3 regions of the Thioalkalivibrio sp. ALE16 genome follow, and region 1 is predicted to be linked to each of the others. Evidence: riboswitches for the same ligand, from Rfam matches in the RefSeq annotation. Region 1 holds a riboswitch; each other region holds the start of a gene.
What was found. Region 1 has a riboswitch for cobalamin ahead of bluB (5,6-dimethylbenzimidazole synthase). Riboswitches for the same ligand answer to the same signal wherever they lie in the genome.
Positions count from the first base shown of each region.

Region 2: it holds a riboswitch for cobalamin, as region 1 does, so the genes downstream of both, F627_RS0104815 (porin) here and bluB (5,6-dimethylbenzimidazole synthase) in region 1, are expected to answer to the same signal.
Region 3: it holds a riboswitch for cobalamin, as region 1 does, so the genes downstream of both, F627_RS0104715 (TonB-dependent receptor domain-containing protein) here and bluB (5,6-dimethylbenzimidazole synthase) in region 1, are expected to answer to the same signal.

Region 1 covers NZ_KB906362.1:127,918-130,179, forward strand. Annotated here, with positions in the region: gene F627_RS0109280 (cobalamin-binding protein) at 1-619, opposite strand, end outside; cobalamin riboswitch at 766-974, shown strand; gene bluB (5,6-dimethylbenzimidazole synthase) at 1,069-1,821, shown strand; gene cbiB (adenosylcobinamide-phosphate synthase CbiB) at 1,818-2,262, shown strand, end outside.
Region 2 covers NZ_KB906357.1:66,805-69,066, forward strand. Annotated here, with positions in the region: gene F627_RS0104810 (cytochrome c) at 1-175, opposite strand, end outside; gene F627_RS0104815 (porin) at 196-1,326, opposite strand; cobalamin riboswitch at 1,437-1,659, opposite strand; gene F627_RS0104820 (cytochrome-c peroxidase) at 1,852-2,262, shown strand, end outside.
Region 3 covers NZ_KB906357.1:44,405-46,666, reverse strand. Annotated here, with positions in the region: gene F627_RS0104715 (TonB-dependent receptor domain-containing protein) at 1-904, opposite strand, end outside; cobalamin riboswitch at 1,046-1,293, opposite strand; gene F627_RS0104710 (hypothetical protein) at 1,381-2,262, opposite strand, start outside.

The DNA.
Region 1 (2,262 bases):
CGCACAGGCGGATGGCCTCGCTGATCAGGTGGTCGTCGTTCACCGTCATCAGGGGCTGTTCCCACACCTGATAGAACAGGCGTACCGGGTCGCGCTCGGCGTAGTCCTGGCGCAGGGTGTCGATCGTGTCCTCGAAGGCCTGCACGGCCTCGTCGCCTTGCGTCTCGGTGCCGGCGAGCTGGGCCATGCGGCGCATGCTGGCGGACACGCCATCGAAGCTGCGGGGCTCCGACACGTAGACGTGGAAGCCGAGCTCGCGCAGGTGTTCGATCTGGGATTGCGAGTTTCCGCTGCGCCAGGCAACGACCAGGTCCGGATCGAGCTGCACGACGCGCTCCATATCGATGCGGCTGTAGCCGCCCACCCGGGGAAGCATCTCCGCCTCCGGCGGGAAGTCACTGTGCTGGGTCGCGCCCACCAGCTTGTCGCCGGCCCCGACGGCGAACAGCACCTCGGTGATATGCGGGGCGAGGCTGACGATGCGCTCGGCGGGTTGTTCCAGCCGGATCTCGTGACCGTCATCGTCGGTCACCGAGACCGGGTCGGCCAGTGCCGGCGCGGTGCAAAGCAACGTCGCGACGAGCAGGGCGGAGGAGCGTCCGAGGGTCTTGAAATTCATAAAAATCCGGTGGTTGTGGCGCTGTTGCGAGGTCGAATGGAGGACGTCTGCGGTAGTGCGCGCAAGCCGCAAAAGCGTTTCATCATAGCAGCATGGGCAAGATGGTTTGGTGCCCAAATTGGTCGGGGGCGCGCCGAACGCGTATCATACGGCGGCTTGTATCAGGTGCCTGCACTGCGCAGGTGAAACGGGAAGCCGGTGCAAATCCGGCGCTGCCCCCGCAACGGTAAGTGAGCGGCGAACCACACCGCAGGCTTGGCCACTGTGCCCCCACGGGTCACGGGAAGGCGTCTGCGGCATCGGCAGCCGCCGACGCTCGCAAGCCCGGAGACCGGCCTGGTGATGACGCATCCTGCGATCGTGCGGCGGGCGACGATCGAGGGCACGGGCACCATCCGGGGTGCCCGTTCCTTCGTGGTTTCGCCGTGCCGTCGCCCCGACGGAAACGCATGACGAACCCAGACCCCAAACCGACCGAAGAGTATCCGAACGCGTTTGCCTCGGCCGAGCGCGAGGCGGTTTATCGCGTGATCGGGGAACGCCGCGACATGCGCCATTTCCGGCCGGATCCGGTGGATGGCGCGACGCTGCGGCGGCTGCTGGAGGCCGCGCACCGCGCCCCCAGCGTCGGGTACATGCAGCCCTGGCGCTTCCTGCGGGTGACCGACCCGGCCCTGCGCGAAGCACTACACGCCCACGCCGCAGAGGAGCAGGCCCGGACCGCCGAGGCCTGCGGGGAGCGCGCGGCGGAGGTGCACCGCCTGAAGCTGGAAGGGATCCGCGAGGCGGGGGAGTTGCTGGTGGTGGCCCTGACCGACGGCCGCGAACGCTATGTGCTGGGGCGCCGTACGCTACCGGAGATGGACCTGTGCTCGGCGGCCTGCGCGATTCAGAACCTGTGGCTGGCGGCCCGCGCGGAGGGGCTGGGCATGGGCTGGGTCTCGCTGTTCGATCCGGACTGGCTGGCGCGGCAGCTGGACATGCCGGAGGGCGGCTATCCGATCGCGGTGTTGTGCCTCGGCCATGTGGAGCGTTTCTACGACCGGCCAATGCTGGAGACCGCGGGCTGGGATCGCCGGCGGCCCCTGGAAGAACTGGTCTTTCAGGATCGCTGGGGCGTGCCCGGCGAGCTGGCAGCCGACCCGGATGCGGCAGGCGCCGGAAACGGGGCGGACGATCGGACCGGATCCGACAGCGCATGAGCGCCTTCCTGATCCTGATGGGCGCCCTGATCCTGGATCGCTTGTTCGGCGATCCGCGGCGATTCCATCCGCTGGCCGGGTTTGGTCGGCTGGCGGCCTGGGCCGAGTCCCGCTGGCATGCGCCCAGTCGCCTGCGCGGGGCGTTGCTGCTCGCGGCGTTGGTCCTGCCATGGGTGGCGCTGGCCGCTCTGGGGGCGTCGCTGGCCTGGGGCTGGTTGCTGTCGCTGGCGATCCTGACCCTGGCGATTGGCTGGCGCAGCCTGGACGAACACGCCGAGGTGGTCGCGCGGGCCCTGGAGACGGATGATTTGCACGGTGCCCGCACGGGCGTGGGGATGCTGGTCAGTCGGGACACGGAGGCCCTGGACGTGCGCGGGGTGAGCGGGGCGACCATCGAGTCGGTCCTGGAGAACGGCAACGATGCGCTGTTTGCCACGATCT
Region 2 (2,262 bases), on a different contig from region 1:
GGAAGGCCTCGGTGGCATCGACTCCGGCCGGGTCGTCCAGGGTCTCGCTGTAGTCGTCACCCCAGGGCCCGGGCATCGGAAGCGTCACCTCGCCGGCATGGGCGACGGTGGCGGCGATCAGGATCAGGACAAGGCCGGTTACCCGCAGGGCCGGCGTGAAGGTGGTTCTAGTCATGTCGGATCTCCTTTCCGGTTTCAGAAGCGGAACTGGTGCTGCAAGTGCATTTCCCAGTTCGAGGTGTCGGTGTCGCGGTCCAGCCACATGAGCTGGGTCTTCTGCCGCTGCCCTCGGTGATACCAGTTGAGGCCGGCGCCCCATTCGCGCTGCCAGCGCTCGTCTCCATCCAGGTCGTCGCCGGCGTCGTGGCGCAGCACCGCGTGGCGGGCGGCGAACTCCAGTCCCTCCACCGGTAGCGACTGCGCCAGTTCCAGTTCGGCCCCCAGGTCGTGGTAGTTCGCGGTGCGGTTGGGGGAGACATCGCGGCGGAAGGCGGCCAGCGACAGCGAGGTATGGCCGAACTTGACCACCGCGTCGGCGGTGGCGGTGACCCAGTCGGCGCGCTGGTTGGCCACCGTGTCTTCGATGCCGCGGCTCCAGTCGCGCAGGTGGTTGCGGCTGGCGGCCTGTACGCCGGCGCCCAGGCCGACGGTGCGCTTCACGGCCTGGCCTAACGTGGTGTTGTCACGTGGGACTGCGCCGACCGGGGCCCACGCGCCGCGCGCGCTGAACAGGTGGCCGGAGGTGGACGGACGATCATCGCGCTGGTCGAGGCGCCCGCGACCGTCAAACACGCCGATGGCCCAGGCGCGATCGTCGGCCGCGCCACCCAGTAGGGCGACGCCGGTGTCGCGGCCGGCCGGGACCTCGAACTGATTCCCCGCGATGCTCAACTCGGTGAACAGCCGGTTGGGGCCGCCGATGTCCCGCGGCAGGCCGAAGGGCACGGTGAACTGGCCGGCGCGCAGGTCGAGGGACTCGGTCAGCGCGTATTGGAGCCAGACGTCGCGCATCGAGAGCTCGCCGCTGCTGAAGTCGGGCTGCAGGCGAAAACTAAGATCGGGGTGGAATAGGGTGCCCGTCGTATCCAGCCAGGCGCGGCGAAAGTCGAATTCGGTGGTGGTTCCCTCGTCGCCCCGCTCGATGGCGTAGCGGCCCTGGATGAGCGGGTCCAGGGTGATGGCGAAGCCGTCGGCTTCGCTGCCGAACTCGAACTGTGCCTGGAGGGGGGAAGCCCCGCCACTGGCGATCAACAGGCCGAGAAGGGTCGGGGCCGGAGCCAGGAGTGGCGGCCGGCCGGGTCGTCGGGTCGGTTTGTTCAAGGTCATTCTCCCTGGGACGCACACCCCGTGCGCCGTGGATGGAACGACGCTGGGTGGGCCAGGGGAGGTCGGGGACTATAGACACAGCAAGCCCGACCCGACCGCTTGCCCGCCGCAGCGTCAGGTTTCCTCCTGGCCGGTCTCCGGACTCGTGAAGCGGGCGGGGGTGCCCGGGCGGATCGCCTTCCCACACCGAATTGCGGCGCAGTGGTTGTTGATCCGTTGTCTTCACCTACCGTTGCGGGGGCAGTGCCGGCATTGCGAACGGCAGTTCGCGCACCGGCTTCCCGATTATCCCCGGCGATGGAACGCCAGGGCACCTGGAGGCGGGGCGAAGGTTACTGGGGTTACAAATAGGCTGGCAAGAGGTGCGTTTGAGGAGCGACCAACCGCATTGATTGATCTGGATCAACGGGAGCGCTGATTTCGCTGGTCGATCGAATACCGGGTCGATAGGGTGGGATTCAGGTGATTTGGACCGAGTCTATATCGGTCTTCGCCGACACCGATCCAATCTCAGGGAGACTTGCCATGATCCGACGTTCTTATCTTCGCAGCGCCATCTTTTCGGCCTGCACCGCCCTGGCGCTTGGCGTGGCCGCGCCCGCCGTGGCGGATACCGACTACTCGCAGTACCGGGATGTGTTCGAGCCGCTACCGGCGCTGCCGCCGATCCCGGCGGACAACTCGATGACCAAGGAGAAGATCGAGCTGGGCAAGATGCTGTTCTTCGAGCCGCGCATCTCCAGCTCCGGCGTGATCTCCTGCGCGACCTGCCACAACCCGGCGCTGGGCTGGGCGGACCGCATCCCGCGTGCGGTCGGCCACGATGGCCAGGTTGGCGAGCGCAACACCCCGACCGTGCTGAATTCCGGCTTCTTCACCGCGCAGTTCTGGGATGGCCGAGAGGACGACCTGGAGGGGCAGGCCCTGGGCCCGATC
Region 3 (2,262 bases), on a different contig from region 1:
GCGAGAAGAACGTGCCCGAGGTCAGGTTGTCGCTCTCATCGCGGCTCTGGGAAACGCTGATTTCCGTATCCCAATCCCGGGCTACCGGTAGCCGCACGCCCCCACGGATAGCTGCGTGGACAAACTCGGTCTCGTCCACAAACCCATCAAATTCACTCGTACCTTCCGAGTACAACAATGAACCAAACAGTTCGACCCCATTATCCAGCCGATGGGCGACCTTCCCCGACATCGAGGTGTTGTCAAAACCGTCCGCATCCGAGTCCCCTACACCGTCTTGAACATCGAAGCCAACCGTGTCGAAATGACCAAACGAAAAGCTGTAATCCGTTCGTCCGGTTCCACCGGCCACACCGGCGCCAAATTCCCGGGTATTGAAACTGCCTCCACCAACAAAGGCATTTACCTTCGGCGGACCCTCTTGTCCCTCGCGCGTAAACACCTGGATCACGCCGCCTACCGCGTCAGAACCGTAGATGCTGGTCCGCGGGCCACGAACGATCTCCACGCGTTCAATCTCAGAAACCGGGAGGAACTGCCAAGTCGGGGAGCCGGAGGTTGCCGACCCCATGCGTACCCCATCGACTAGCAAGAGCGTATGACCGGACTCCGTACCGCGGGTTCTCACCGCGGTTTCCTTGCCGTATGCAGCGTTTTGAGTAACGTCCAAGCCGGCCCGCGCGGAAAGTAGATCAGCAACCTCTTTCGGCTGAAGACGCTCGATTTCTTCGCGATCGATGACGGTGACCGAGGACAGGGTCTCGTCGACGGTCTGAGCGATGCGACTCGCCGTCACCTGAACAGTGTCGAGGGTCTGGGCTTCCGTTTCGGGGGCGTCCTGGGTGTGTGCCAGGGCGGGGGTCAGGGCCAGCAGGATGGCCGTGGAAAGTGCTGTGCGTTTCATGTCGTCCGTGTCTCCCGGCGAGCCGCCCGCACGCCGTTGATTCGTCGGGATCGCGCGAACAGGGGGAGACAGACACGAGGGGGATCGGCCACAACCGGCTAGCGGCCAGGCCCGATCATCCGCCTCGCATGCCCGCCGCATGCCGCGCGATCATTCCCTGGCCGGTCTCCGGGCTGACGAGCGTTCCGGTGCGGCGCCTTCCCGAACATCATGTTCAGTGGCACTGGCCGCGACCATCAGGGACCGTCGGGCGGTCCCTCGCTCGATCACCGTTGCGGGGGCAGCGTCGGTTTCGTCCGCAGGCCTCGGAGACCTGCCCGGACTCACCGAACTTCCCGTTTAACCCGCCAGGTCGAGCCTGGCCGGGCACCGGGGAACGCGGCGAACACTACACAATTGGGCGCAAAATTACCAGCCGGGGGAGACTCGATCCCGCACAACCGGAACCGTCGAACCAGGCCCGTCGCGACGGATCATCAGCGGCGGCGCCGCTCCTCGGCGTGGAGATAGCGGGTCCCGCGCTTCAGCAGCAGGCCCCAGGTCTTGTCCTGCAGCATGGCGTCAAACTCGGGCGACCGCTCGGCGCGCAGTGCCACGGGATGCGACTCGTCGCCGGCATGCGTTGCCAGCATGTCCAGGCGCTCGCGGTTGGCGCCGTACTGCTCGACCAGGAAATCGCGCATGGAATCGCTCAAAGGCAGGTGATAGATACGCGTGAGGCGCATCGCCAGCCATTCGGCCATGCGCCCGAGATCCTGGCGTACCTTGCGCACCATGGCCGAGCCCAGACCCGCCTTGGCATCCGCGCTCATGCCCACATACAGCCCCCCGAGATACGCGGCCGGGTTGGCGTAGATCGCGCGCTGGATGCTCGGGTTGGTGAGGTCCACCAGCGGCTCCAGGATCAGGGCCAGCTGGATGCCGATGCGCTTGGCCGTCTCGGCGTCCAGCGCTGCCCCTCCGAAGTAGAACAGATCGCCCTCACGCTGGATCTTCAGCTCCCTGAGGAAGTTGCAGAAGTCGTTGGCCAGCTTCAGCTTCTGGTCATCGGTCAGCTCGATCAGCTCCTCGCTGACCCGGATACCGCGCACACTGCGCTTGAACCAGCGCTTCTCGCCCCGCTTCTCCACCTGGGCGCGGCGCAGGGCCTCCCAGCGCTCCACCGCATTGGCGTAACGGCTCTGCGCCTGCATCAGCTGGTCGCGCGCCTCGCGCAGGTCCTCGACCCGCCGCAGTGCCAGCCCCAGGAGCTGGCCTTCCGGCGAATGTTCCCCCGGTTCCCGATCCTCCAGGGTGCGCAGTGCCTCCAGGACCTGGCGCCCCAGGTCGGTTACGGGCTCGCGCAGGACCTGCGGGTC